2 regions of the Aeromicrobium sp. SP1 genome follow, and region 2 is predicted to be linked to the other one. Evidence: predicted binding sites of a transcription regulator. Region 2 holds the regulator's gene; the other holds the start of a gene.
What was found. Region 2 encodes HrcA, which represses chaperone genes, less so after heat shock. Its sites were predicted from a motif close to TTGGCACTCGNNNNNNNCGAGTGCCAA; they were not measured.
Positions count from the first base shown of each region.

Region 1: groES (co-chaperone GroES) is a predicted target of HrcA. The motif match lies at 2,929-2,955, and genes of this name have one in related genera.

Region 1 is NZ_JBQVVK010000001.1:2,132,194-2,147,215, forward strand. It holds gene ACT26F_RS10465 (AAA family ATPase) at 1-848, opposite strand, end outside; gene groL (chaperonin GroEL) at 931-2,535, opposite strand; gene groES (co-chaperone GroES) at 2,554-2,847, opposite strand; gene ACT26F_RS10480 (class I SAM-dependent methyltransferase) at 3,083-4,243, shown strand; gene ACT26F_RS10485 (LamB/YcsF family protein) at 4,284-5,003, shown strand; gene ACT26F_RS10490 (5-oxoprolinase subunit B family protein) at 5,005-5,589, shown strand; gene ACT26F_RS10495 (5-oxoprolinase subunit C family protein) at 5,586-6,440, shown strand; gene tsaD (tRNA (adenosine(37)-N6)-threonylcarbamoyltransferase complex transferase subunit TsaD) at 6,453-7,496, opposite strand; gene ACT26F_RS10505 (lysophospholipid acyltransferase family protein) at 7,523-8,278, opposite strand; gene ACT26F_RS10510 (DUF5709 domain-containing protein) at 8,329-8,745, opposite strand; gene ACT26F_RS10515 (DedA family protein) at 8,781-9,239, opposite strand; gene rimI (ribosomal protein S18-alanine N-acetyltransferase) at 9,236-9,667, opposite strand; gene tsaB (tRNA (adenosine(37)-N6)-threonylcarbamoyltransferase complex dimerization subunit type 1 TsaB) at 9,664-10,302, opposite strand; gene tsaE (tRNA (adenosine(37)-N6)-threonylcarbamoyltransferase complex ATPase subunit type 1 TsaE) at 10,315-11,280, opposite strand; gene ACT26F_RS10535 (alpha/beta fold hydrolase) at 11,277-12,257, opposite strand; gene alr (alanine racemase) at 12,257-13,357, opposite strand; gene ACT26F_RS10545 (NAD(P)H-hydrate epimerase) at 13,455-14,849, opposite strand; gene glmS (glutamine--fructose-6-phosphate transaminase (isomerizing)) at 14,865-15,022, opposite strand, start outside.
Region 2 is NZ_JBQVVK010000001.1:1,867,433-1,882,454, reverse strand. It holds gene holA (DNA polymerase III subunit delta) at 1-327, shown strand, start outside; gene rpsT (30S ribosomal protein S20) at 391-651, opposite strand; gene ACT26F_RS09270 (hypothetical protein) at 842-1,171, shown strand; gene lepA (translation elongation factor 4) at 1,168-3,021, shown strand; gene ACT26F_RS09260 (esterase-like activity of phytase family protein) at 3,137-5,329, shown strand; gene ACT26F_RS09255 (AMP-dependent synthetase/ligase) at 5,442-7,271, shown strand; gene hemW (radical SAM family heme chaperone HemW) at 7,312-8,424, shown strand; gene ACT26F_RS09245 (arginine deiminase) at 8,462-9,721, shown strand; gene ACT26F_RS09240 (lysylphosphatidylglycerol synthase domain-containing protein) at 9,714-10,775, shown strand; gene ACT26F_RS09235 (DUF3097 domain-containing protein) at 10,762-11,592, opposite strand; gene ACT26F_RS09230 (hypothetical protein) at 11,585-12,010, opposite strand; gene hrcA (heat-inducible transcriptional repressor HrcA) at 12,123-13,139, shown strand; gene dnaJ (molecular chaperone DnaJ) at 13,158-14,306, shown strand; gene ACT26F_RS09215 (histidine triad nucleotide-binding protein) at 14,435-14,779, shown strand; gene ACT26F_RS09210 (PhoH family protein) at 14,907-15,022, shown strand, end outside.

The DNA of each region.
Region 1 (15,022 bases), 260 kb from region 2:
GCGCCCACCTTGAACGCGAGCACGCGATCGGTCGGGGCGTCGAACAGCGAGAGGTCCCCGGACTCGACGGCGACGCTCTCCACGACCTCGCCCGGGAGCTGCTCGAGGCGCTGCCGGTTGCGCGCCGTGACGATCCGGTTCGAGGGAGCGAGGGTCAGCCACAGCTCGTCGTCCGGCGGCTCGAAGTCCGGATCGACCCGCGCGTTCAGGTCCGCCTGGGCGTGGTCGAGCAGCACGCCCTCGCGCACGGCGTTGAGCAGTCCGGTGAGCCGCTCGTCACCGAGCTGGCGGAACACCGTGGTCAGCGCGACCGTCGGGAAAGCCGCCCGGTCGAAGGCGTGCGCCGAGAAGAAGTACGGCGTCTCGTAGTGCCCGGCGAAGTGCGACGTCAGCGAGTCCTCGACCACCGGCGGCAGTTGCAACAGGTCGCCGACGAGGACGACCTGCACGCCGCCGAACGGCGTCCCGGGCCGCGGGCCGAACCGCTCCAGGGCGGCGGCGAGCATGTCGAACAGATCGGCCCGCACCATCGACGCCTCGTCGACGATCAAGGTCTGCAGGGACTTGAGCGTCCGCGCGAACCGCATCGGGCGGTAGTCGCCCGAGCGCACGTCCTCCAGCGATGTCGTCGTCCGGAACGAGAACAGCCGATGGATCGTGAAGCCCTCGACGTTGAGGGCCGCGATGCCGGTCGGCGCCACCACGACGACGCGACGGTCCGTCCCGGCCATGAAGTGCCGGATCAGCGTCGACTTGCCCGTGCCGGCCTTGCCCGTGAGGAACAGGTGGCCGCCCGAGTCGAGGACGCCCCGCGCACGCTCGAACTCGGCCGTGATCGTGAGGCTCATGTCGCGGGAAGGCTATCTGGTGGTCCCGGGACGCACGAAGACCCCGGACCGGAGTCCGGGGTCTTCGTGTGACGGTGGTCGGTCAGTGGTTGTGACCGGCGTGGGCGTCGCCCTCGTCGTCGGCCGGCTTGTCCACCACGAGCGTCTCGGTGGTGAGCAGCATGGCCGCGATCGACGCCGCGTTCGCGAGCGCCGACCGGGTCACCTTGACCGGGTCGAGGATGCCCTGCGCGAGCAGGTCACCGTACTCGTCCGTGGCCGCGTTGTAGCCCTCACCGGACTCGCGGACCTTGGCCACGACGACCTCGCCGGAGACGCCGCCGTTGCGGGCGATCCACTCCAGCGGGGCGTCGGCGCCCTTGCGGACGATGCGAACGCCGAGGGCCTCGTCGCCGGACAGGTTCAGGTCCTTGTCCAGCACGCCGACGGCGTGCACGAGGGCCGAGCCGCCACCGGGGACGATGCCCTCCTCGATGGCCGCGCGGGTCGCCGAGACGGCGTCCTCGATGCGGTGCTTCTTCTCCTTGAGCTCGACCTCGGTGGCCGCGCCGACCTGGATGACGCACACGCCACCGGCCAGCTTGGCGAGCCGCTCCTGCAGCTTCTCGCGGTCCCACTCGGAGTCGGTCTGCTCGAACTCGGCCTTGATCTGGGCCACGCGGCCCTCGACCTCGGCCGTGTCGCCGCCGCCGTCGATGATCGTCGTGTCGTCCTTCGTGACGACGACGCGACGCGCCGTGCCGAGCACCTCGAGGCCGACCTGGTCCAGCTTGAGGCCGACGTCGGGGGTGACGACGGTCGCGCCGGTCAGGGTCGCGATGTCCTGCAGCATCGCCTTGCGACGGTCGCCGAAGGCCGGAGCCTTGACCGCCACGGAGGTGAACGTGCCGCGGATCTTGTTCACGACGATCGTCGAGAGCGCCTCGCCGTCGACGTCCTCGGCGATGATGAACAGGTTCTTGCCGGACTGGACGACCTTCTCCAGCAGCGGCAGGAGGTCGGCGATGGCCGAGATCTTGCCCTGGTTGACGAGGATGTAGGGATCGTCGAGGACGGCCTCCATGCGCTCGGTGTCGGTGACCATGTACGGCGACAGGTAGCCCTTGTCGAACTGCATGCCCTCGGTGAACTCGAGGTCGGTGCCCATGGTGTTGGACTCCTCGACGGTGATGACACCGTCCTTGCCGACCTTGTCGAACGCCTCGGCGATGAGCTCGCCGATCACGGCGTCACGGCTCGAGACCGTGGCGACGGCGGCCATGTCGGAGACCGAGGCCACCTCACGAGCCCGCACGTGCAGCTCGTTGGTCACGGCCTCGACGGCCGCCTCGATGCCCTTCTTGAGGCCGACCGGGTTGGCACCGGCCGCGACGGCCCGCAGGCCCTCGTGGACCATGGCCTGCGCGAGCACCGTGGCGGTGGTCGTGCCGTCACCGGCGATGTCGTTGGTCTTGGTGGCGACCTCCTTGGCCAGCTGCGCGCCAAGGTTCTCGAAGGGGTCATCGAGCTCGATCTCACGGGCGACGGAGACACCGTCGTTCGTGATGGTCGGGGCGCCCCACTTCTTGTCGAGGACCACGTAGCGGCCCTTCGGGCCGAGGGTCACCTTGACGGTGTCGGCGAGCTTGTCGACACCGCGCTCGAGGGCGCGACGAGCGCTCTCGTCGAATTCCAGGATCTTGGGCATGGGTGCTCCAGCCGCCGATCAGGCCAGGACCGCGAGGACGTCGCGGGCGTTGAGGATCAGGTAATCGGCGCCGCCGTGCTTGACCTCGGTGCCGCCGTACTTGCTGAAGAGCACGCGATCGCCGACGGCCACGTCGACGGGGATGCGCTCACCGGAGTCGCTGACGCGACCGGGGCCCACGGCGACGACCTCGCCCTCCTGCGGCTTCTCCTTGGCGGTGTCGGGGATGACGAGCCCCGACGCGGTGGTCTGCTCGGCCTCCGCGGCCTTGATGACGATGCGATCTTCGAGCGGCTTGATGGTGACCGACACTGGTCGACCTCCCCTTTCGGATGGGTGAAAGAACGTCTGGCACTCGTGACGTCAGAGTGCCAGTCGTCAGCGTAGCACCGGCTGGCACTCGACCCAACAGACTGCTAACTGGGCGGGACGCGCTCGCTTCGCTTCGCGCTCGATTCCGGCTCCGCAGAGCTCCGCCGGGCCCGCCCACTCGGGCTTCGCCCTCGTCAGGATCCCCGGTGGTGGTCGTCGCTGACAGACTGCCCTCGTGGACGTTGCGACCTTCGAGCAGTTGCTGGGCCCCGTAGGACAGGCGCTGCTGGCCGAGGTCCACGAGCGGGCCGGGATCGAGTCCGACCTCGCGCTGGGCACCCGGCTGCGGCGCGACCATCCCGTCGACCTCGTGGCCGCCGCCGTGACCCAGAACCACCTGCGCGGCAAGGCCGCGGCCAAGTTCGGCGCCGATGCCGCACGCATGTACTTCACCCACGACGCGCTGGAGCAGGCGACGCGCCGGCCGGTCGCGGCCCACCGCGCCCAGCGCCTCGCGGAGCTCGGCGCGACCGCAGTCGCCGACCTCGGCTGCGGCATCGGGGGCGACCTCGTCGCGTGCGCGCAGGCCGGTCTGGCCGTGCGCGGCATCGAGCAGGACCCCGTGCGCGCTGCGATCGCGCGAGCGAACCTCGACGCCCTCGGCCTCCGCGGCACGGTCGAGGTCGGCGACGCGACGACGGCCGCGATCGCGGACGCCGAGGTCGCCTTCGTCGATCCCGCGCGACGCGACGGGCGCGGACGGACGTTCGGTCTCGACGGCCTCGTCCCCTCGTGGGAGTTCGTGACCGACCTGCTGCGGGGGCGTGCGCTGGCCAAGGTCATGCCCGGGATCGCGCACGACGCCGTGTCGCCGGGCGTGCAGCCCGAGTGGGTCAGCGACGGCGGCAACCTGGTCGAGGCGTGCCTGTGGGGCGCGGGCTTCGACCTCGAGGCGACCCGGCGCGCGACGGTCCTGCCCGCCGGGGCGACGCTGACGTCGCGAGGCGAGGTCGCCGAGGTCGGCACGCCGCTGTCGCACCTCGTCGAGCCCGACGACGCGGTGATCCGCGCCGGGCTCGTGGCCGAGCTGGCGCAGGACCTCGGCGGACGACTGCTCGATCCGCACATCGCGTGGGTCACCACCGACACGGCGTACGACGGCCCTCTCGGCCGGTGCTTCGAGGTGGTCGAGGAGCTGCCGTTCCGCGAGAAGCCGCTCAAGGCCGCCCTCCGGGCCCGCGACGTCGGCACGCTGACGGTCAAGAAGCGCGGGGTCGACGTCGTCCCGGAGCAGCTGGTCCGCCGTCTCGGGCTAAAGGGCGCGATCACCGCCACCGTGGTGCTCACCCGCGCCGCGGGCGAGGGCGCCGCGTTTCTCGTCCGCCCGCTCCGCTGAGAGCGACCAGTGCCGCGCGTGATCGCGGTACGGTCGGGCCATGGGCGGGCGAGTCGACCTCAACGCGGACCTCGGCGAGTCGGCCGAGCGCTGGCGGTCCGGCGAGGACGAGCGGCTGCTCGGACTCGTCACGAGCGCGAACGTGTGCTGCGGCGCGTACGCCGGCGACGACGACCTGATCCGCGCGACGTGCGCGGCCGCCGTCGAGCACGGCGTCGCGATCGGCGCGCAGGTCGGCTACCGCGACCGCGAGGGCTTCGGTCGGCGTGCCGTGGACCTGCCTCCTCGTGACCTCACCGAGGAGGTGCGCCGGCAGGTCGACCACCTGACCGAGCTGGCGGACGCGGTCGGCGGCATCGTCACCTACGTCAAGCCGCACGGCGCGCTCTACCACCGGATCTCCCACGACGAGGGCCAGGCCGCCGCGATGGTCGAGGCGATGCTCGTCGACGCCGCTCCGCTGTCCCTCGTGGGCATGCCCACGTCGCTCGCGCTGCGGTTCGCCGAGGCCGAGGGGGTCCCGATCGTCCGCGAGGGCTTCGCCGACCGGGCGTACGACGACGAGGGCGGGCTCGTCCCCCGCGACCGGCCCGGCGCCGTGCTGACCGACCCCGACGCGGCGGCGGCCCAGGCACTCTCCCTGCTGGGGGCCGTCGACTCGATCTGCGTCCACAGCGACAGCCCCGGCGCCGAGCGCCTGCTCGCGCGGGTACGCGCCGCCCTGGAGTCCGCCGACGTCAGCGTCCGGTCCTTCAGCTGACATGCGCGTCCTGCCCTGCGGCGATCGTGCCGTCCTGCTCGACTGCGACGACGCCGATGAGGCGCGCCGTTGGCAGGCCGCCCTGCGCGACCGGGTGCCCACCGCCCTCGGCGCGACGACCGTCCTGCTGCGGGGTCGCCCGGCGGAGCTGCGTTCCCTCGTCGCCGCGACGGACGTCAGCCACGTCGCGGCGCCGTCGGGACGCGAGGTCGCGATCGAGGTCGTCTACGACGGGCCGGATCTCGCGGACGTCGCACGGCACTGCGGACTCGGGGTCGACGAGGTCGTCGCGGCCCACACCGGCACGACCTGGACCGTCGGCTTCGCCGGGTTCGCACCCGGCTTCGCCTACCTGACCGACGGCGACCCACGCCTGCACGTCCCGCGACTCGAGCGGCCTCGGCCACGTGTCGAGCCCGGGTCGGTCGGCCTCGCGGGACCCTTCAGCGGGATCTACCCGCGGCCCTCCCCCGGCGGCTGGCAGCTGATCGGCCGGACCGACGCGCCGCTGTGGGACCTCGACCGCGAGCCTCCCGCGCTGCTGCAGCCCGGCGACACCGTCCGCTTCGTGGAGGTGCGCCGATGAGCCTGCGCGTCCTCGAGCCCGGCCCGCTGGCGCTGGTGCAGGACCTCGGCCGACCGGGACTGGCCCACCTCGGGGTGGGTCCGTCGGGGGCCTTCGACCGGCGCGCCCTGCGCGAGGCGAACTCCCTCGTCGGCAACCACGAGGACCACGCAGTGGTCGAGGCGCTCGGTGGCGGCCTCGCGCTCGTCGCGACGGCGGCGCACGTCGTGGCCGTCACGGGTGCCACGGGTCCGGTGCTCGTCGACGGACGACCCGTCTCCGCGGGACGGGCCCTCGCGCTGCACCGGGGCGAGGTGCTGCGACTCGGCGCGCCCGTCGTGGGCCTGCGGTGGACCGTGGCGATCGCGGGTGGATTCGAGGGGCCCGCCGTCCTGGGCAGCCGCTCGTTCGACACGCTCGCCTCGCTCGGCCCCGCGCCGCTGGGGGTCGGTGCCGAGCTCGCCGCCGGTCCGGATCGGGGCCGTTCGTCGACCGACACCTTCCCGGCCTACCTGCCCGCTGGCGAGCTCGTCGCGCGCGTCGTTCCCGGACCGCGCGACGACTGGTTCACCCCGGCGGCCCTGCACAGCCTGCTGACGACACCGTGGCGGGTCGATCCGGTCTCGGACCGGATCGGGGTGCGGCTCGACGGTCCCGCGCTCGAGCGCTCACGCCCGGGCGAGCTGGCGAGCGAGCCCGTGGTGCGCGGCAGCATCCAGGTGACCGGGTCGGGTCGGCCCGTCGTCCTCGGCCCCGATCACCCCGTGACCGGTGGCTACCCCGTCATCGCGGTCGTCGCCGACTCCGACACCGACCTGCTCGCCCAGGTGCGCCCCGGCGACGTCGTGCGGTTCCGCCGCCACCTCGGGTGACCGAGCGCGTCCTCAGGCGACGATGCGGGTGACCGGCAGGCCGGAGTCGACCGGGAGGTCGAGCGGCGAGGGCGCGATGCCACGGCGGACCACCTCGGCACCGAGCGCCGCGACCATCGCGCCGTTGTCGGTGCACAGCGACGGCGGCGGGATGCGCACGTCGACGCCGGCCTGCTCCGCGCGCTCGAGGACGAACTGGCGAAGTCGGCCGTTGGCCGCGACGCCGCCACCGAGGATCAGCCGCGGCACGTCGTGGGCCAGGCAGGCCTGGATCGCCTTGCGACTCAGGACGTCGCACACCGCGTCCTGGAACGAGGCGGCGATGTCGGCGACGACGACCTCGCGGCCCATCCGCTGCTCGTGCTGGACGTGGCGCGCCACGGCGCTCTTGAGGCCGGAGAACGAGAAGTCCCAGCGGTAGCGGTCGAGGTCGCGACCCGTGGTCAGTCCGCGCGGGAAGTCGATCGCCTTCGGGTTCCCCTCGCGGGCGACCCGGTCGATCTGAGGACCGCCGGGGTACGGCAGTCCGAGCAGGCGCGCGACCTTGTCGAAGGCCTCGCCCGCGGCGTCGTCGATCGTGCCCCCGAGCAGCGTGATGTCGGTGGCGATGTCGTTCACGAGCAGCAGCTCGGTGTGACCGCCGCTGACGAGCAGGGCGATCGTCGGCTCGGTGTAGCGGCCGTGCTCCAGCTGGTCGACCGCGACGTGGGCGGCGAGGTGGTTGACCCCGTACAGCGGCTTGTCGTGGGCGAGCGCGAGCGCCTTCGCCGCGGCCACGCCGACCAGCAGCGCACCGGTGAGGCCCGGCCCGCTGGTGACCGCGATGGCGTCGACGTCGCGCACGTCGAGACCCGCCTGCGCGTAGGCCTGCTCGAGCGTGGGGACCATCGCCTCCAGGTGCGCGCGACTGGCCACCTCGGGAACGACTCCGCCGAACCGCACGTGCTCCTCGACACTCGACGCGACGGCGTGGGCCAGCAGGGTCGTGCCCCGCACGATCCCGACACCGGTCTCGTCGCACGACGACTCGATGCCCAGGACCAGAGGTTCGCTCACCGCACCATTGTGCCCGGTGGGCGCCGTCAGTCCTGCTGCGCCCGCTTCGCCACGCGCGCGGCCAGTTCCTCGGCGTCGAGGCGACGGGCCTCCTCGGGCGTGGGAGCCGTGCCGCCGTACCGGGCCGGGGCCCACCACTGACCCTCCGGCGAGATCGGGTACTCGCGGATGGCCTTGTCGAGCAACTCGCTCATCGCGAGGTGCAGGGCCGCCGTCTCGGCGACGGGGTCCTCGCCCGTGACCGGGATCGGCTCGCCGACGTGCAGGGCGACGGTCCTGCCGCGGCCCCACAGGTCGGACTCGTGGTCCTTCGTCTTGAGCAGCTGCGTGCCCCACACGATCATCGGCACGAGCGGGACCCCCGCCTCGGCCGCCATCCGCACGGCCCCCGTCTTGAGCTGCTTGACCTCCATCGAGCGGCTGATCGTGGCCTCGGGGAAGATCCCGACGATCTCGCCGGAGCGGGCGTACTCGACGGCGGCGGCCATCGAGGCCTCGCCCTGCGCCCGGTCGACCGGGATGTGGTGCAGCGACCGCATGATCGGCCCGGAGACGCCGTGGTCGAAGGCCTCCTTCTTGGCCATGAAGCGCACGAGCCGCTTGGACGGCTGGGCGGCCAGGCCGTTGAAGACGAAGTCGACGTAGCTGACGTGGTTGGAGGCCAGGATCGCGCCACCCTCACGCGGGATGTGCTCGGTTCCGGACGTCTGGAACTTCATCCCGAGCACCTTGAACAACGACTTCGCCGTGACGATGATCGGCGGGTACGTCAGGTCGCGCATGGGGGAACCCTAGTGCACGTGCGACGACCCGGAGGAGACGCGAGAACGGCTCAGTCGTCGTCGCCCACGATGTGCACGGCGGCCTCCTCGGCGCTGGCGCCGGCACCGTCGACGCCGACGTCCGAGCCGAACAGCTCCGAGACGACGTCCTCGCCGCTGCCCGTGCCGGGCTCGACGAGGCGACCGGACCGGCGTGAGCCGACCTCGCCGTCGTCGAGGTCGTCCTCGTGCCACTCACCCTCGGGGTCGAGGTCGGGCTCCTCCTGCGCGAGCCGCTGCTCGAAGGACTCGCCGACGACGGCCTCGTCGGCGGTCGTGCCGAAGCCCTCGCCGGCCGACCAGCGCTCGGGGGCGCTGAGGCCCTCGTCCAACGGATCGCGAGTGTCGCGTCCGAGCAACGTGTCGTCGTCCTGGTCCTGGCTCATGTACTGGGCGGGGGCCGGGGCTCGGTTGCGCGGATCACTCATGACTCCAGACTGCCACGCAATCGGGGGCACGCACGTCAATCGCGCAGACGGACCGCCCTGGCCACGAGGCCGGCGACGACGACGACGATGACGAGCACGAGGATCCACGCGAGCCGCTGCGCACCGCCCGTGAACACGGCCAGCAGCGCGGTCATCCCGATCGTCGCCCAGACGGTCGCCCAGATCATCGCGCCGGGCACGAGGCCCGTCAGGTACCGCGGGAAGGGCATCCGCGCCAGGCCCGCGGCGAGGTTCACCGCGGTCTGGGCGCCGATGGTGAAGAAGCTCAGGGTGACCGCCGGCGGACCCCACCGCTCGACGGTGCGCATCGCCGCGAGCGTGCGCTCACCGGGTTCGCGGCGATGCACCACTCCGGCCGCGATCGCCCGTCCGATCCCGTAGGTGCCTCCGGCGCGCAGCAGCACGATCACGAAGAACAGGAGCCAGGCCCAGACCCACGGCCAGTCCCGGATCGTCTCGACGAGATCGTTCACCGCAGCCAGTGCTCCATGAGGATCGCGTCGGCGCCGGAGCGGTAGTAGAAGCGGCGGCGCCCCGACTCGGTGTAGCCCACCGCACGGTAGAGCGCCAGGGCGGCCTCGTTGTCGGAGGCGACCTCGAGCATCATCCGGTCGGCGTCTCGCGTCCGGGCGGCGTCCTCGACGGCGGCCAGCAGGTGCGACCCGACGCCCTGGCGTCGCGATCCCAGGCCGACGCCGATCCGCATCAGCTCGGCGTCCGGCGCGAACAGGCGGACCGACGCGTAGCCGCGCACGCCGAACTCGTCGATGACGGCCAGCACGATGCGATCGCCGACGAGCTCCTCACGGATCTGGGCGGCGGTCCAGGCGTCGGGCCCGAAGCTGGCGCGTTCGATGGACTCGAGGGTGTCGAGGTCGCGCAGACCGGCCGCCCGGATCATGGCCGTGGTGGCGCGACCTGGGGGGTCGCGTCGGGTCGACGCAGGTAGAGGGGCTCGAGCGGCAGCTCGCTCGCCCGACCCGATGCGACGAGCTCGGCGAGCGTGCCCGCCGAGGGGTCGAGCGGCGCCGACTCGACCCACGCGAGCCGCTCGGCGTAGACCTGTCCGCCGCGGCCGACGACGGGCAGGCCGAACGCGGCGACGGTGTCCGGGAAGTCGACGTCGGGACCGGTCAGCTTGGACCCGTCGGCGGCGTAGCGGCCCCAGTAGACCTCCTTGCGGCGCGCGTCGGTCGCGACGACGAACTCGCCGTCGAGGTCGGGCGCGGCCTGCGCGGCCACGATGTCCAGCGAGCACACGCCGTGCGTGGCGAGCCCGAGGGTCCGGCCCAGGGTGAGTGCGGTGACGACGCCGACGCGCAGGCCCGTGAACGGTCCCGGCCCGACGCCGACGGCGACGTCGGTGAGGTCGGCCGGGGCGGCACCGGCATCGCGCAGCGCGGTCGCGATCGCGGGCGCCAGCAGCTCGCCGTGCGCCATCGCGCCCTCGCCGGTCGCGGACCCGACGACCCGGGAGCCGTCATGGACGGCCACGGAGATCGCCGGTGTGGCGGTGTCGAAGGCGAGCAGGAGCACGACGCAACCCTATTAGGCGCCCAGGAGCGTCGAGCGGAGCGGGACGCCGAGCCAGCGCGGACCGTGGGGGCGGACGGTCACGACGCGCATGTCGTCGGACTCGATGCCCGACGCGGTTCCGAGCGGATCGGCGTCGGAGACGGAGCGCGACTCGATCGTCAGCGAGAGCCAGCTGTCGGACAGCTGCTCGGCCATGCCGGCGCCCCATTCGACGACCGTGACCGAGCTGTCGGTCGACGCGTCCAGGTCGATGTCGTCGATCTCCGCGGCGTCACCGAGGCGGTACGCGTCGACGTGCACCAGGTCGGGGCCGCCCACCTCGCTGGGATGCGTCCGCGCGATGACGAACGTCGGCGAGGTGATCGGACCACGCACGCCGAGCGCCGCGCCGAGCCCCTGCGTGAAGGTCGTCTTGCCGGCGCCGAGGTCGCCCGTCAGCACGAGCAGGTCCCCCGCGCGCAGCAGCCCCGCGACCCGACCGGCCAGGTCCCGCATCGCGTCGGCGTCGGGCACCTCGCGCGCGAGCCACAGGGTCTTGCCCATCTCGACGGTCGTGCCCGTGCGCGACTGGGGCAGGTAGAACCGCCGCTGCCAGAACCGGACGTTGCCGGGCAGCTCCTCGCGCACGTGCAGCCAGATCCCGTCGTGGCCCGCCTCCTCGGCGACGTCCTCGGCCACGCCGACCATGACCGAGGCGACGCCGCGGTCGCGACCGTGCGGATCGACGCTGACGCGCTTGAGGCCGAGCGCCCCGGGACGGGACCGGTCGAACAGGATCGCGCCCATCGGGACGCCGCGCCGCGTGGCGAGCAGACCGCCGTCCGAGGCGAGCACCGCCGCGACCGACTCGATCGTCTCGTCACCGGCGGTCGCCGGCGGGTCGAGCGCAGGACGCGCGGCGAAGGCCCGGTGGATCACGCCGACGACGTCCTCGGCCCGGTCGGGACCGACGAGGTCGACGTCCAGCTCGCGGGTCACGCGATGTCCTTGAGGACGCGCTCGATCGCCTCCGTCACCTGCTCGTGTTCCTCGAGCATCACCATGTGTCCTGCCTCGTTGACCGGCACGAGCTCGGCGCCGGCGATGTTCTTGACGATCCAGCGGCTGTGCGAGAACGGCGTCATGACGTCCTTCGTGCCGCACACGACCGAGGTCCGGCAGCGCGAGATCGTGGCGAGTCCCTCGCCCAGGTCGAGCTCGACGAAGTTGCCGTAGAAGTTCACCACCACGGAGGTCGGGGCGCGCAGGATCATCTCGTTGGCCATGTCGACGACGGCCGGGTCGGCGTGGGGGCCGAACGCCCAGCGCCGGATGACCGAGTAGCTGTTGAACTCGCGGCCCCAGTCGAGCAGCGGCGTGGCGGCCTTGATCATGGGCGCCGCGAACCGCAGCGCGGGACTGCGGCGCATGAGCTTGCCCGCGCTCGTGCTCATCAGGACGACGCCGGCGACGTGCTCGCCGAACAGCTCGGGGTGGGTCGACGCGAGCTTCATGATCGCCATGCCGCCCATCGAGTGCCCGACGAGGACGATGGGGCCGTCGGGAGCGTGCTCCTCGATCACGCGGCGCAGGTCGTCGGCGACCTCCACGAGCGAGGAGTTCCGCAGCCCGCTGCGACCGGACCGCCCGTGCGAGCGCAGCTCCATGAAGACCATCCGGACGTGGTCGCGCAGCGCGAGGCGCTGGAAGTGCCACGTGTCGAGGTCGCACATCCAGCCGTGCACGAAGACGACGGTCGGCGCAGGACCGTCGTCGATCTCGAGGTGGATGGGCACGTCGTCGGCCGCGGTGACGTAGGAGGACGGGCCGTGGACGGAGCCGAACTCGACCTCCTCGCCGCGGGCGAGGCGACGCTGTTCCGATCGGCGGTTCTTGAGCACGGTGGCGGCGGCTCCGGCAACCCCCGCCACGGCGAAGGCTCCGGCGGTGGCGGCGACGCGCACGGCGACCGACATCAGTTCCCTCCTCGATACGTGCGGGTCCAGCGTCCGGCGAGCCGGGTCACGATCTCGTACGCGATCGTGCCGGCGGCGTCCGCCCAGTCCTGGGCGGTGGGCTCACCGTCGTCCCCGGGCCCGAACAGCGTGACCGGATCGCCGATCCGCGCGGGCTGGTCGCCGAGGTCGACGACCAGTTGGTCCATGCAGATCGTCCCACGCACGGGTGCGCGGCCGCCCGCGAACCCCACCTCGGCACGATTCGAGGCCGTCCGGTGGATGCCCTCGCCGTACCCGACGGGGACGAGCCCGAGCGTCGTCTCGCGGTCGGCGGTCCAGCGCCAGCCGTACGACACGGCGGCGCCCGCAGGCACCCGCTTGACGTGGGCCAGGACCGTGCGGGCGGTCAGGACGGGGCGCACCTGCGGGACGGGGACGGCTGGATCGGGCGCGATCCCGTAGGCGGCGATCCCGACCCGCACGAGGTCGAAGTGCGACGAGGGTCGCGTGACCGTGGCGGCCGAGTTGGCCAGGTGTCGCACGGGGGGCTCGATGCCGGCGTCCCGCAGCTCGTCGAGGGCGTTGCGGAACCCTCGCTCCTGCTGGTCGTTGGCGGGGTGGTCGGGCTCGTCGGCGCACGCGAAGTGGGACCACGCGCCGACGACCTCGATCCGACCAGCCGACTGCAGTGCCGCGGCGCGTACGACGAGCGCGTCCCACTGCGGGCCGTACGCGCCGTTGCGCGAGAGTCCCGTGTCGACCTTGAGGTGGACGCGTGGCCGGTCGCAGGCGTCGGCGATCGCGTCGAGCTGCTCCACCCCGGACGCCGTGACGTCCACGCCGGCCTCGACGAGCTCGGTGAACGGCGCCCCCGGGACCGCCAGCCAGCACAGCAACGGACCCTCGTCCCCGGCCGCGCGCAGGGCGAGTGCCTCGTCGGGGGTCGCGACGCCGAGCCAGTCGGCGACGTCGCGCGCCGCCCGTGCCGTCGGCACCATGCCGTGCCCGTACGCCTCGGCCTTCACGACCGCCATCTGGAGGGCGTCGGGAGCAGACGACCGCAGGGCCTGGAGGTTCGCCCGGTACTGGTCGAGGTCGATCAGCAGCTCGGCGTTCATGCGTCACCCTCCCCGCCGGAGCGGTGCGCCGGGTCCGACCCGAACGCCCGCGATGGGACCAGGCTCACCGACCCCCGCCGGTGACCACGGGAGCCGGTCATCGCGACACCGTCCCGGCGACGAAGTCGTGGAGGACGGCCGGCAGCACGCGCGCGACGTCGGAGGCGACGAACGGACCGCCGAGGCGCTCGGCGGCGAGTCCGTGCAGGAGGGCGCCGAGCGAGCCGGCATCGAGGGGATCGAGTCCCGCCGCCAGGAGCGATCCGACGAAGCCGGCGAGGACGTCACCGGCTCCCGCCGTGCCGAGCCACGCCGTGCCCGAGGTGTTGACGCGGATCCGGCCGTCCGGTGCCATGACGAGGGTCCGAGGACCCTTGAGCAGCACGGTCGCGCCCCAGCCCTCGACCGCGGCGCGGGCGTACGCCAGCGGGTCGGCCTCCACCGCGTCGCGCTCGACGTCGAGCAGGGTGGCCAGCTCTCCCGCGTGCGGAGTCAGCAGCACGTCGGGACGCAGCCGGTCGGGCAGGTGCTTCAGGGCGGTCGCGTCGACGACGGTCGGCACCTCGTCGGCGAGCGCCTCGCCCAGGAGCTCGGCGTCGTCCTGGCCGCCGGGGCCGACGACCCACGCCTGCACGCGGCCCGACGCCGCGACGACCTCGGGCGCCCGGTCGACGACCCGGCGCGCGAGGTCATCGGCTCCGGCGAAGCGGATCATGCCGGCGGGTCCGGCCTGCGCCCCGGCGACGCACAGGTGCGCGGCACCGGCGTACTCCGGCGAGCCCGCGCACACGCCGAGCACGCCACGGCTGTACTTGTGGGCGTCCCGTCCGGGCACGATCCGGTCGGCGAAACGGGCTCCGTCGGCGGGCTCGAGCGCCTCCAGCGCGGGCTGCGCCGACACGTCCGTCCCGATGTCGACGACCGAGATCTCACCGGCCAGCGCGGCGGCCGGACCGATCAGGAGGCCGTACTTGGCCGAGCCGAAGGTCACCGTGTGGTCGGCCCGGATCGCGGGGCCGTCGAGGCGCCCGTCGTCGACGCCGATCCCGGACGGCACGTCGACCGCGACGACGCACGGCCGCTCCCGATCGACCCACTCCGCCCACTGCGCGGCGCGTCCCGTGAGTCCGGGCCGCGCGCCGATCCCGAAGATCGCGTCGACGGCCCATCGGTGGCCATCGGGACGGTCGACGACACCCGCTCCCGCGGCCCGCGCGGCGGCGAGACCCGCGGCGTGGACGGTCGACTCGTCCAGCACGCACAGGTTGACCCGGCGGCCCCGTTCGAGGAGCAGCGCGGCGGCGAACAGCGCGTCACCGCCGTTGTTGCCCGGCCCCACCAGGACGACCGTGGTCGCCTCGGCGGGCAGCAGGTCGAGCAGCCGGTCGGCGAGGGCGCGGGCGGCGCGCTGCATGAGCCCGTCCCAGCCGGCGTCCGCGGCGGCAGCCTCCTCGGCAGCCCGGATCTGTCGGACGGTGTGGGCGGTCAGCATGGTGTCAGCGACCGGTCACTCGACCGTGACGGACTTCGCCAGGTTGCGCGGCTGGTCGATGTCGTGGCCCAGCAGTCCGGCCAGCTCGCACGCGAAGATCTGCAGCGGCACGACGGCGACGAGCGGCTGCAGGATCGCCGGCACCTTGGGCAGCCGCAGGACGTGGTCGGCGT
Region 2 (15,022 bases):
GAACGCGCGCGCTGGGCCGAGACCGCGAAGGTGGCGCCGCTGCTCATCACGGCGGCCTTCGCCTCCGGACTGCGCCAGGTCGCGCGGGTCGCCACCGCCGACCCGGGCCTGCGCGACGCCGACCTCGCGCGTGAGATCGGTGCGCCACCGTTCAAGATCCGCACGCTGCGCCAGACCGCGCGCGGATGGGACGAGGGCTCGCTGCGCCGCGCCCTCGACGCGGTCGCGCACGCCGACCTGCAGGTCAAGGGCGGCTCCGCCGAACCCGCCTACGCCGTCGAGCGCATGATCATCGACGTCGCGGTCGCCCGGTCCCGCGCCTCCTGAGGCCAGGTCGCCCGGGCACGACAAAAGCCCCGCACCACCGGTGCGGGGCTCTCGTGCGCGAACTCAGAGCGCGGCGGCCTTCTTGGCGATGGCCGACTTGCGGTTCGCTGCCTGGTTCTTGTGGATGACGCCCTTGGACGCGGCCTTGTCGAGCTTCTTGGCGGCATCGTTGGCGAGCACCTTGGCCTCGTCGGCGTTGCCCGCCTCAGCGGCCTCGTTGAAGCGGCGGACCGAGGTCTTCAGGGCCGAGCGCACGGACTTGTTGCGCTCGTGCGCGGCCTCGTTCTGCCGGTTGCGCTTGATCTGCGACTTGATGTTCGCCACGGCAAACCTGTTCTTTCTTCGTTCTGCGGTGAATGTGTCCTGCAAAGAGTTTGGTCGCGCCCACGCCCGTCGATCGCTGGGCGGGACACGCAATCGTCAATGCTACCAGTGCGGGCGGTGGCTCCTCAAATCGTGTGCCGGCCCGGCCCGCGCCGCCCGGCAGTCCGGCACCGCCACCTAGGATTGGCCCGTGAGCGTGCTGTATTCCGTCCTCGTCGCCATCCATGTCCTGTGCTGGATCGGTGCTCTGGTGCTGACCGATCCCATCGGCTCCACCATCCGCAAGGGCGCGTTCCACGCGATCGCCACGGCCCTGGTCGTGGGCGTCGCCCTCGTCGGGATCGGCTCGGCCGCCGACCTGCGCGACTACGACTACGCCAAGATCACCACCAAGCTGGTGATCGCGCTCGTCGCGACGGTGGTCGCCTTCATCGCCGAGCGCAAGCCCCAGCCGACGCCGCTGGCCCGTGCGACCTTCGTGCTGGTCACCGCCAACATCCTGATCGCCGTGCTGTGGTGAGCCCGACGAAGGCTCCGCGTCCGGGCGCGACGCCCCCGGCGGTCCTGCGCAACTTCTGCATCATCGCGCACATCGACCACGGCAAGTCGACGCTCGCCGACCGCATGCTGCAGCTGACCGGCGTCGTCGACGAGCGGGCCGCCCGCGCGCAGTACCTCGACCGCATGGACATCGAGCGCGAGCGGGGCATCACGATCAAGAGCCAGGCCGTGCGGATGCCCTTCGTGAAGAGCGACGGCGACGACGCGGGCACGGCGTACGTGCTCAACATGATCGACACCCCCGGCCACGTCGACTTCACGTATGAGGTCAGCCGGTCCCTCGCCGCGTGCGAGGGCGCGATCCTGCTGGTCGACGCGGCACAGGGCATCGAGGCCCAGACGCTGGCCAACCTCTACCTCGCGCTCGACGCGGACCTGCACATCATCCCGGTGCTCAACAAGATCGACCTGCCCGGCGCGCAGCCGGAGAAGTTCGCCGAGGAGATCGCGCACATCATCGGCGGTGACCCCGACGAGGTCCTGCGCGTCTCGGCCAAGACCGGTCAGGGCGTCGAGGCGCTGCTGAACAAGATCGTCGACGACGTCCCGCCGCCGTCCGGCGACCCCGACGCCCCGCCGCGCGCGCTGATCTTCGACTCGGTCTACGACACGTACCGCGGCGTCGTCACCTACGTCCGGGTGTTCGACGGCAAGCTCAGCCACCGCGACAAGATCAAGATGATGTCGACGGCCTCCGTGCACGAGATGCTCGAGGTCGGCGTCATCAGCCCCGAGCCGCTCAAGGAGGACCACCTCGGCGTCGGCGAGGTCGGCTACCTCATCACCGGCGTGAAGGAGGTGCGCCAGTCGCGCGTGGGCGACACGGTGACCTCCAGCGTCAGGCCCGCCACCGAACCTCTGGGTGGGTACGCCCATCCGAACCCCATGGTGTTCGCGGGGCTCTACCCGATCGACGGCGACGACTTCCCGACCCTGCGCGACGCGCTGGAGAAGCTCCAGCTCAACGACGCCGCCCTGCAGTTCGAGCCCGAGTCGTCCGGCGCGCTGGGCTTCGGCTTCCGCATCGGCTTCCTCGGGCTGCTGCACCTGGAGATCGTCCGTGAGCGGCTCGAGCGCGAGTTCAACCTCGACCTCATCTCGACCGCCCCGAACGTGATCTACCGCGTCGTGATGGAGGACCGCTCCGAGATCGTCGTCACGAACCCCAGCGAGTACCCCGACGGCAAGATCGACAAGGTCTACGAGCCGTTCGTCAAGGCCACGATCCTGGCTCCGTCGGACTACATCGGCGCGATCATGGAGCTGTGCCAGGCCCGCCGCGGCGTGCTCGAGGGCATGGACTACCTGTCCGAGGACCGAGTCGAGATCCGCTACACGCTGCCGATGGGCGAGATCATGTTCGACTTCTTCGACGCGCTGAAGTCGCGCACGAAGGGCTACGCCTCGCTCAACTACGAGGTCGCCGGCGAACAGGCCGCGGACCTCGTCAAGGTCGACATCCTGCTGCAGGGCGAGCCCGTCGACGCCTTCAGCTCGATCGTGCACCGCGACAATGCCTACGCCTACGGCGTGGCGCTGGCCGGCAAGCTCAAGGAACTCATCCCGCGCCAGCAGTTCGAGGTCCCGATCCAGGCCGCGATCGGCGCCCGCATCATCGCCCGCGAGAACATCCGTGCCCTGCGCAAGGATGTCCTCGCCAAGTGCTACGGCGGCGACATCAGCCGCAAGCGCAAGCTGCTGGAGAAGCAGAAGGAGGGCAAGAAGCGGATGAAGATGGTCGGCCGCGTCGAGGTCCCCCAGGAAGCCTTCATCGCGGCACTCTCGACGGGCGAGTCCCGGGTCACCTGACCACCAGGAAACTTCACCCACCCTTCACCCTGCGCTGGCCGGGAGGTCGGGCTGGTCCGATTGCGTCGGTGGCATGACTCGAATCGGGGGACGAGCAGCCCGGACTCTGCTCACCATGATCGCCGCCGGTGCCGTGTGCGCCGGCACCATGACCCCGGCCCACGCGGCCCGGGGTCACGAACCCCGCACCAGAACCGTCACCGTGCCGACCCTCGTGGCGCGAGCGACGTTGTCGGCCGACCACCTCGAGGCCGGGCCGCCGTCGGGGGCGAAGGCCACGGCCGCCAACGGTCGGCAGGGTCCGTTCGCCGGCCAGGTGATCCCGGGCTTCTCCGCCGTGATCGACAACGGCGACGGCAGTTTCTGGGGACTGCCCGACAACGGCTTCGGAGCCAAGGCGAACTCCAACGACTTCCTGCTGCGGATCTACCGCGTCACCCCGCAGTGGCAGACCGCGAAGGGCGGCACCGGCCGGATCCGCGTCGACCGGTTCGTCTCGTTGCGCGACCCCCGTCGCAAGGCCGGGTTCCCGATCGTCAACGGGGACACGAAGGACCGCCTGCTGACCGGCGCCGACTTCGACGTCGAGTCGATCGTGCGGGCGCCCGACGGCTCGTTCTGGATCGGTGAGGAGTTCGGCCCGTTCCTGCTGCACGTCAGCGCCACGGGCGTGCTGCTGGACACGCCCGTGCCGCTGCCGGGGGTGCAGTCGCCCTCGAACCCGCACCTGAGCGGGACGGCGAACCTGCCGAACTCGAAGGGCTTCGAGGCGATGGCCGGCAGCCGCGACGGCCGGTACCTCTATCCGGTGCTGGAGGGAGCGCTGAACGACGACACCCAGAAGCGGCGCCGCTGGATCCACGAGTTCGACACGGTCAGGAACCGGTACACCGGCGCGACGTGGGCGTACGAGGTCGACACCGACGCCAACCTCGTGGCCGACGCCTTCACGGTCGGTCGGCACGAGCTGCTCGTCGCCGAGCGCGACGACTTCGAGGGCGACCAGGCCGTGACCAAGAAGGTCTACCGGGTCGACCTCGACCACCGGGACCGCAGCGGATTCGTCGAGAAGGAGCTGGTGCTCGACGCGTTGAAGATCGCGAATCCGAGCGGGATCGGCGCCGGCGACGGCTACGGGACGGGGGACCCGTTCTCGCTGCCGGTGCAGTCCTTCGAGACGATCGTGCAGTTGAAGGACGGCCGCCTGCTCATCGCGAACGACAACAACTACCCGGGCAACGACGCCCGCGTGCCGGGCACGCCGGACGACACCGAGATCGACATCATCGACCTGCGACGCGAGCGGGTCGCCGGGACCGGTGAGACCGTCATCGCCCACCGGGGGGCCTCGGGCTACCGGCCGGAGCACACGCTCGCCTCGTACGCGCTCGCGATCCGCCAGTGCGCCGACTTCATCGAGCCGGACCTCGTCGCGACGAAGGACGGGGTCCTGGTCGCCCGGCACGAGAACGAGATCGGCGGCACGACGAACGTGGCCGACAAGCCGGAGTTCGCGAGTCGCCGGGCGACCAGGACGATCGACGGCCGGGCCATCACCGGGTGGTTCACCGAGGACTTCACCCTCGCCGAGCTACGGACGCTGCGCGCCAAGGAGCGGATCCCCGGCACGCGGCCCGGGAACGCGGCGTTCGACGGGCTGTACCCGGTGCCGACGCTCGACGAGGTGCTGGACCTGGCCCGGCGGTCGCGCACGTGCGACGGCCGCACGGTCGGGGTCTACCCGGAGACCAAGCATCCGACGTACTTCGACTCGGTCGGCCTGTCGCTGGAGGAGCCGCTCGTGAGGGCGCTCGGCGAGGCGGGGCTGGACCACCGAGACGACCGCGTGTTCCTGCAGAGCTTCGAGACGCAGAACCTGCGCGAGCTGCACCGGCTCAGCCGGAACCGGATCGTGCAGCTGGTCGACTGCAGCGGAGCGCCGTACGACCTCGTCGCCGCCGGCGATCCGCGCACCTACGCCGATCTGGTGACCCCCGACGGACTCGCGGCGATCGATCGGTACGCGGACGGCGTGGGCCTGTGCAAGAACGTGATGATCCCGCGCACGGCCGACAACCGGTTGAGCGAGCCGACCTCCGTCATCCGCGACGCGCACCGCCGTGGGCTGACGGTGCACGGCTGGACGTTCCGGCGCGAGAACACCTTCCTGCCCGCCGAGTACCGCAGCAGCGACGACCCGAATGCGGTGGGCGATCTCGTCGGGGAGATCCGGGCCTTCCTCGCGGCCGGAATGGACGGGTTCTTCACCGATGATCCCGACCTCGGGGCGGCCGCGGTCGCGGGCTGACACCGATGGTGGGTGGGTCCGGCCGCGGGAAAACCGTGGTGGGACCCACCTACCGCCCGGTAGGGTGACGGCCATCACATCCTTCCTCCGACCGTCCCCGGGAGAACATTTCATGGCCGTCGCCACCGCCGACCAGCTCAAACTCATCGAGAACCGACCCCGCAACGTGGGCGAGATGTTCTACGACCGCGTCGAGAAGTCCGGACCCCGCGAGGCGTTCCGCTTCCCCGACGAGAACGAGACGTGGCACTCGATCACCTGGTCCGAGACCGGTGACCGCGTCACGAAGATCGCCGCGGGCCTCGTCGCCCTGGGCATCGAGCCCGAGGAGCGCGTCGCGATCGCGTCGGGCACGCGCATCGAGTGGATCCTGTCCGACCTGGCGATCAATGCCGCCGGTGCCGCGACGACGACCGTCTACCCCAGCTCGGTGGCCGACGACGTGGCCTACATCCTGGCCGACTCCGACAGCCGGGTGGTCTTCGCCGAGGACGACGAGCAGGTCGCCAAGCTGCGCGAGAAGCGGTCCGAGCTGCCGAGCGTCGAGAAGGTCGTCGTCTACGACGGCGAGGCCGACGGCGACTGGGTGATCTCGCTGGACGACCTCGTCCTGCTCGGTGAGCAGCGGCTCGCCGACGAGCCGTCCGTCGTCCGCGACCGGGTCGCGGCCACGACGCCGGAGTCGCTCGCCACCTTGATCTACACGTCCGGCACGACGGGCCGCCCGAAGGGCGTCCGGCTGACGCACGGCGGCTGGACGTACGAGGGCACGGCCACCGCGGCCCAGGGCATCATGTCGATCGACGACCTGGAGTTCCGCTGGCTGCCGATGGCGCACTCGTTCGGCAAGGTCCTCATGACGACGCAGCTGGCGGTCGGGTTCCCGTGCGCCGTCGACGGCCGCGTGCCCAAGATCGTCGACAACCTCGCGGTCGTGAAGCCGACCTTCATGGGCGCGGCACCGCGCATCTTCGAGAAGGCCTACGGCCGCATCGTCGGCATGATGGAGGAGGAGGGCGGCCCCAAGCTGAAGCTCTTCCGCTGGGCCGAGGGCGTCGGCCTCAAGGTCTCGCGGCTCGAGCGCGCGGGTCGCTCCGTGCCGCTGCCGCTGAAGCTCCAGCACGCGGTCGCCGACAAGCTCGTCTTCACGAAGGTCCGCGAGCGCTTCGGCGGTCGGGTGCGGTTCTTCATCTCCGGCGCGGCCGCCCTGTCGACGGACATCGCCGAGTGGTTCCATGCCGCCGGCGTCCTGATCCTCGAGGGCTACGGCCTGACCGAGACCTCCGCGGGATCGGTCGTCAACCATCCTGACGACTTCCGGATCGGCACGGTCGGCCAGGCGTTCCCCGGCACCGAGCTCAAGATCGCCGAGGACGGCGAGATCCTCATCAAGGGTCCCGGCGTCATGCTCGGCTACCACAACCTCGAGTCCGAGTCGGCGTCCGCGCTGACCGAGGACGGCTGGCTCGCGACGGGCGACATCGGCGAGCTCGACGCCGAGGGCTTCCTGCGGATCACCGACCGCAAGAAGGACCTGTTCAAGACGTCCGGCGGCAAGTACGTGGCGCCGTCGCACATCGAGGGCACGTTCAAGGCGGTCTGCCCGCTGGCCAGCCAGATGATCGTGCACGGCAACGAGCGCAACTTCTGCTCGGCGCTCATCACGCTCGATCCTGACGCGGTCGCGCTGTGGGCCGAGGGCCACGGCATGGGCGGCAAGTCGTACGCCGAGGTCGTCTCGTCCGACGCGATGCAGGCGCAGATCGCCAAGGACGTCGAGGAGCTCAACAGCAAGCTGAACCGCTGGGAGACCATCAAGAAGTGGAAGGTCCTGGACCACGACCTCACAGTCGAGTCCGGCGAGATCACGCCCAGCCTCAAGGTCAAGCGTCGGGTCGTGGAGGAGAACCACCGAGAGATCCTCGAGGGCTTCTACGCCTGACCGCCGACCGCCGCGAACGCCACCCTCCTAGGCTGGGAGGGTGGCGTTCGGCATCTACCTGCACGTGCCGTTCTGCTCCGTGCGGTGCGGCTACTGCGACTTCAACACGTACACGGCCGACGACCTCGGCGGACCCGAGGTCTCGGGCGCGTCCCGCGCGACCTACATCGACGCGGCCCTCGGCGAGCTCGAGCTCGTGCCGGAGCGGACGGTCGACACGGTCTTCGTCGGTGGCGGCACGCCGACCCAGCTCGCGTCGGCGGACCTCGTGCGCTTCCTGAGGGCGGTCGACGACCGGCTCGGACTGGCGCCCGGCGCCGAGGTCACGACCGAGGCCAATCCCGACAGCGTCACCCCCGCCTCGCTCGCCGAGCTGCGGGCCGGCGGCTTCACTCGGATCTCGTTCGGCATGCAGTCGGCGGTGCCGCACGTGCTGCGGGTCCTGGACCGCACGCACGACCCCGAGAACGTGCCGCGCGCCGTCGCGTGGGCGCGCGAGGCCGGGTTCGAGCAGGTCAGCCTCGACCTCATCTACGGGTCGCCGACCGAGTCGGTGGACGACTGGCGGCGCACCGTCGAGGACGCCCTCGCGATGGAGCCCGACCACGTCAGCGCCTACGCCCTGATCGTCGAGGACGGCACGGCCTTCGCCCGCAAGGTCCGTCGCGGCGAGGTCGTCATGCCCGACGACGACGAGACGGCCGACAAGTACCTGCTCGCCGACGACCTGCTCGCGGCGGGCGGCCTGCGCTGGTACGAGCTGTCGAACTGGGCCACGAACGACGCGGCGCAGTGCCGCCACAACATCGGCTACTGGAACGGCGGCCAGTGGTGGGGGATCGGGCCCGGCGCCCACTCGTTCGTCGACGGCGAGCGCTGGTGGAACGTGAAGCACCCCGCCGCGTACGCCCAGCGCCTCGCGGCGGGCGAGTCGCCTCGGGCCGACGGCGAGCGGCCGGACGCCGAGGCCCGACGCCTCGAGGACGTCATGCTGCGCATCCGACTGGCCGAGGGCATCGAGACCCGGCTGCTCGGCGACGTGGCCCCACTCGTCGCGGCCGGCTGGCTCGAGGCGGCGGGCGACCGCATGGTTCTCACGCGGACCGGCCGGCTCATGGCCGACCGCGTCGTGCTCGAGGTCGTCGGCGAGTAGCGCGCACGGCGGGACCCGGAGGGGATACGTTCGGGCCATGACCGGCGACGCAGCCGAGCTGCCCTCCGCAGCGTACGGCGTCCATTCCGAGGTCGGCCGTCTGCGCAAGGTGCTGGTCTGTGCGCCCGGGCTGGCGCACGAGCGCCTCACCCCGTCGAACTGCGACGAGCTGCTGTTCGACGACGTCCTGTGGGTCGAGAAGGCGCAGGAGCACCACCGCGAGTTCGTCGATGCGATGCGCGATCGCGGCACCGAGGTGCTCGAGCTGCACGAGGTGCTCGCCGAGACCATGGCGATCCCCGAGGCGAGGTCGTGGCTGCTCGACCGCAAGATCGTGGCGAACGAGGTCGGCCTGGGCCTCGTGGACGAGACCCGCTCGTTCCTCGACGAGCTGCCCGACGCCCGGCTCGCGCGCTACCTGCTGGGCGGGATGACGACCCACGACCTGCCGCACGAGCTGAGTGCGGGGATGGACGACCTCGTCCGCAACGCCCAGGGCGGCCACGAGTACCTCATGCCTCCGTTGCCGAACACGCTCTACACGCGCGACACGACGTGCTGGATCGGGTCGGGTCTGACGCTCAATCCGCTCTTCTGGCCGGCCCGTCACGACGAGACGATGCTGATGAAGGCCGTGTACGACTTCCATCCGCAGTTCGTCGGCTCGACGGTCTGGTGGGGCGACCCGGAGCTGGAGTGGGGCGCGGCGTCGATCGAGGGCGGCGACGTCATGGTGCCCGGGAACGGCGTCGTGCTGATCGGCATGGGCGAGCGCACCTCCCGGCAGGCCGTGACCCAGGTGGCCAAGGTCCTGTTCGACACCGGGACCGCCCACGTCGTCGTCGTGGCGGGCCTGCCGCGGCTGCGCGCGGCCATGCACCTCGACACGGTGTTCACGTTCGCCGATCGCGACCTCGTCACGATCTACCCCGAGATCGTCGGGGCGATCCGCACGTACACGCTGCGTCCCGGCGACGACGGCGGCCTCGACGTCACGGCCGAGCAGGACGGGTTCCTCACGGTCGTCGCGCGCGAGCTGGGCCTGCGCGACCTGCGCGTCGTGGAGACCGGCGGCGACTCCTACGACTCGGAGCGCCAGCAGTGGGACGACGCGAACAACGTCGTGACGACCTCGCCGGGGGTCGTGTTCGCGTACGACCGGAACACCCCCACCAATGCGCTGCTGCGCGATGCGGGCGTGGAGGTCGTCGAGATCGTCGGCGCCGAGCTGGGTCGCGGTCGCGGTGGCGGCCACTGCATGACCTGTCCGATCATCCGAGACCCGCTCGATGACTGAGGACGCCCCTGACCTCGGCGGGCCGCTCGAGCCGGCGCCCGAGCCGAAGCGCCGATGGGTCCGGCTGGCGCTGATCGCGGTCCTCGTGGTCGTCATCGTGCTGGTCATCCGAGGGCTGCTCGGCGACGTCGACTGGGCCAAGGTCGCCGATGCGATCGGCCGGCTCGAGTGGTGGCAGTTCGCGCTGCTCGTCGTCGTCCTGCTGCTCCGGCAGTTCCTCAACGCCATGCCGCTGGCCCTGTTCATCCCCGGCTGCACGCCGTTCCGGGCGATGCAGAACGACCAGGCGGCGATCCTCATGACGACCGTCGCCCCGCCGCCGTCGGACATCGTCATGCGGCTCGCGATGTTCACGTCGTGGGGGATCCCGTCGACGTCGGGTCTGGCCGGCACCGTCATGAACACGCTGTCGTTCTACGTCGTGCGCTTCGGGGCGCCGCTGCTCGGCGTGCTCGTGATGCTTCTGCTGGGCACGTTCCACCTCGGCGAGTTCGTGCCTGCCGTCGTGAGCGGAACGGTCAGCGTCGCACTGCTCACGGTCGTCTGGCTGGCGTTCCGCGGCGAGGCGTTCACGGTCGGGCTCGCGCGGCGACTGGGCCGGTTCGCCGTCCGGATCCGCCCCACGGTCGATCCCGACGGGTGGTCGGCCTGGGCCACCGACTTCCGGGGCCGAGTGGTCGACCGGGTGCCTCGGGCCCTGCCGCGCTCACTGCTGGCCCTCGTCGCGATGGTCGTCGTCGACGCGGCCCTGATCGTCATGTCGATCCGCTTCGTCGGGGTGACCGCGACCGAGGTCCCTGCGATCGACGTGCTCGTGGCGTTCCTCGTGGCCTACCCGCTGACGCTGTTCCCGTTCTCGGGGCTGGGCATCCTCGACGCCGTGGTGGTGGCCACGCTGCTCGCGATCGACGCGGGTGCCGACGAGGCCGCATTGCTTGCCGGGTTCGTCGTGTGGCGCGTCGTCACGATCCTGGGTCCGATCGTGCTCGGGCTCATGTCGGTCGGCCTGTGGAAGTGGCAGCTGGCGCGCCGTCCCTCGTCTACGGCTGGGTGACGAAGTCGATCAGTTCCTCGACGCGGCCCAGGAACGCCGGCTCGAGGTCGGTCCACGACCCGACGCGGCCGAGGATGTGCTTCCACGCCCGGGCGATGTCCGCCTGGTCGGCGTGCGGCCAGCCGAAGGCCGCGCACACGCCGTGCTTCCACTCGGTGCCGCGGGGGATCACGGGCCACGCGGCGACGCCGAGGCGGTCGGGCTTGACGGACTGCCACACGTCCACGAAGGGGTGACCCACGACGAGGGCGTGCGGGTTCGTGATCGCCGCGGCGATCCGGGACTCCTTCGAACCGGGCACGAGGTGGTCGACCAGGACGCCGAGCCGCCGTTCGCGCGTCGGAGCGAACTCGCGCACGACCTGCTCGAGGTCGTCGATGCCGCCGAGGTACTCGACCGCGACGCCCTCGGCGCGCAGGTCGTCACCCCAGACCTTCTCGACCAGCTCGGCGTCGTGACGGCCCTCGACGAAGATCCGGCTGGGCAGTGCGACTCTCGCCCGGGTGTCAGCCGCGACGCGCGAGCCGGAGGCCGTGCGCGTCGGTGCCGCCGGACCCTTCGGAGTCGGTGCCACGAGGACGACCGGCCGGCCCTCCACGAGGAAGCCGGGTCCGAGGGGAAAGACCTTGCGGGTGAGGTGGCGGTCCTCCAGCTCGACGGTGCCGAGGTCGCGCTCGACCCGCATGACCTCGCCGACGAAGCCCGTCGTGGCCTCCTCGACGACGAGACCCGGATCGGCGGCCTGCTCGGTCGAGCGGCCGCGGGCGGGGCGACGCCAGTCACCGGAGAGGACGTCCGAGCCGTAGCGATCAGCCACCGAAGAACACCCCGAGCAGCCGCTGGTGGAAGGCCTCGACGTCGTCGCGCGTGCCGCTGTCGATCGTCTCGTCCACGATGAGGCCGACCGCGAGGTCGACTGCCGTGGGCCACGACTCCGGGACCGTGTCGGGCACGTCGTCGCCGACGAGCGCGCCGAGCGCCACGACGGGGGACTGGCCGGGCCGGGTGACGACCATGACGAGCTCGCCACCCTCCGGTCCGTGGCCCAGGTGCGAGACCTCGACGAAGGCATCGCCCACGGAGGTGGCCCAGACCGACACCATCGCACCGCCGCGCGACTCGTGCGCGATCGTCGTGCCGTCGGGCCCCGTGACCGCGTAGGGGGTGTAGACGAGGACGTCGTCCCCGTCGCTGACCTCGATCGCGCCGTCGGGGCGCACGGAGACCTCACTCACCCCGACAGGCTTTCACGGGGGTCGTGACGGCGAGCGAAGCCACACCGGTCGGTAGACTGGCACTTGACCACGGCGAGTGCCAGACCCCCCGACGAGACCCAGGAGGTGCCTCATGACCGAGGACCGCCGCCTGAACGTGCTGCGCGCCATCGTCGAGGACTACGTCGCGACGCAGGAGCCGGTGGGATCGCGGGCCCTGCTCGAGCGGCACCAGCTCGGTGTCTCGTCGGCCACGATCCGCAACGACATGAGCGCGCTCGAGGACGAGGGCTACATCACCGCCCCGCACACGAGCGCCGGCCGGATCCCGACCGACAAGGGCTACCGGCTGTTCGTCGACCGGCTGGCCGAGGTCAAGTCCCTCTCGCCGGCCGAGCGCCGCGCGATCGAGACCTTCCTGTCCGGTGCGGTCGACGTCGACGACGTCGTCATGCGCAGCGTCAAGATCCTCGCCCAGCTGACGAACCAGGTCGCGATCGTCCAGTACCCCTCGCTGACGCGCTCCACCGTGCGCCACGTCGAGCTGGTCGGACTGGACGGGGCGCGCGTCCTCGTGGTCGTCATCACGAGCAGTGGACGGGTCGAGCAGCGCATCGTCGAGCTCGTCTCGACGCCCGGCGAGCAGCTGCTGGCCGACCTCAAGTCGCGCATCGTGCGCGCGACGCTGGGCGAGCGCCTGCCCGAGGCGTCGATGCGCCTGGCCGAGCTGATCGAGACCTTCGAGGCCGACGACCGCCCCGTCGTCTCCGCGATCGTCACGACGCTCGTCAACACGTTCTCCAACGAGCGCTCCGACGAGCGCATCGCGGTCGGCGGCACCGCGAACCTGGCGCGCTTCGGCGCCGACTTCGACACCGCGATCCGGCCCGTGCTGGAGGCGATGGAGGAGCAGGTCGTGCTGCTGCACCTGCTCGGCGAGGCCACCACCGGCCCGCGCGTGCGGATCGGCCTCGAGACGGGGCACGAGAATCTTGTGGGGACCGCGGTCGTCTCCAGCGCCTACGGGTCCGACGGCGAGTCGCTCGCCCACCTCGGCACCGTGGGCCCGACCCGCATGGACTACCCCGCCACGATGGCCGCCGTCGGCGCGGTCGCCCGCTACGTCGGCCGCATCGTCGGGCACGGCTGAGAGGACCTGGGAAGGTACATGGCACAGGACTACTACGAGCTGTTGGGCGTGTCCCGGGAGGCGACTCCCGAGGAGATGAAGAAGGCGTACCGCCGACTGGCCCGCCAGCTGCACCCGGACGTCAACGACGCGCCGGACGCGTCCGACCGCTTCAAGGAGGTCACGACGGCCTACGAGGTGCTGTCGGACCCGCAGAAGCGCTCGGTCTACGACCGCGGCGGCGATCCGCTGTCGGCCGGCGGCATGGGCGGCGGCTTCGGCCAGGGCTTCAGCTTCGACGACATCATGGACGCGTTCTTCGGCCAGACGCAGGGCCGTGGTCCGCGCCCGCGCACGCAGCGCGGTCAGGACGCCCTCCTGCGGCTCTCGATCAGCCTCGCCGAGGCCGCCTTCGGCATCACGCGCGAGATCAAGGTCGACACGGCCGTCACGTGCGACGTGTGCCACGGCACGGGTGCGAACGCAGGCTCCGAGCCGGTCACGTGCAGCACGTGCCACGGTCACGGCAACGTCCAGCACGTCCAGCGGTCGCTGCTCGGCGACATCCGCACGTCGCGGCCGTGCCCGACGTGCCACGGCTACGGCACCGTGATCCCCGACCCGTGCCGTGAGTGCGCCGGCGAGGGCCGCGTCCGCTCGCGTCGCAGCCTCCAGGTGAACGTGCCCGCCGGTGTCGACGACGGCAACCGGATCCAGTTGGCCGGCGAGGGCGAGGTCGGCGCGGGCGGTGGCCCGGCGGGAGACCTCTACATCGAGATCAAGGTGGCCGGCCACCCCGTGTTCACGCGGCACGGCGACTCGCTCGTCTGCCAGGTCACGGTGCCGATGACCGCCGCGGCGCTCGGCACCCGCATCGACCTGCCGACGCTCGACGCCGAGCGCACCGACCTCGAGGGTCTCGACCAGACCGTCGGCATCGACATCCCCGCCGGCACCCAGTCGGGCGAGACCGTCGTGGCCCGTGGCCACGGCGTCCAGCGCCTGCGCGGCTCGGGCCGCGGCGACCTCACGGTCCAGGTCGTCGTCGAGACTCCTCGCGACCTCGACGACGAGCAGCGCGAACTGCTGGAGAAGCTCGCCGTCGCCCGCGACGAGGAGCACCCCGACCCCGTGCTCGGCCACTCCTCCCGCTCCGTCTTCGGCCGCATCCGCGACGCCTTCAAGTAGGCCGGGCCCGCGCGGGTGCCGGTTTACCACGGTCCCTTGGTTCGTCCCCTCCTCCCTCGGTGAACTCACCGAGGGAGGACAGGAAGTGCCGGGGGAGGACGGCGGCTGCAGGTCGCTAGAGTCGGCGCATGGCTGCTGACTGCATCTTCTGCAAGATCGTCGCGGGCGAGATCCCGGCGGAGATCGTCGCCGAGACCGAGCACACGATCGCCTTCCGCGACATCAACCCCAAGGCTCCGGTGCACGTGCTCGTCGTCCCCAGGGTGCACGAACGCGATGTCGCGGCGCTCGCCACCGCCGAGCCGGCGATCGCGGCCGAGCTGCTCGCGCAGACGCGCGTGATCGCCACCCAGGAGGGTTACGAGGACTACAACCTCGTCTTCAACACCGGCGCGAACGCCGGCCAGACCGTCTTCCATGCCCATGCCCACGTGCTGGCCGGGGTCGACGTCTCGAAACTCTTCCTCGCCTGAGTACCTCCCTTGGCACTTCCGCTCCTCCCTCGGTGAATTCACCGAGGTAGGACTGGACGAACCAAGGGACCGTGGTAAACCGTCACCCCACCCCCCACTCGCGCGCAGCCGGTAGAATCGACGGCATATGACTGACGACTCCACCGCGGCGCGGCACACCTTCTCGATCCCCGTCTCGATCCCGCTCGTGTCCCTCTTCGGTCCCGCGGACGAGTTCCTGCGGCTCATGGAGTCCTCGTTCGA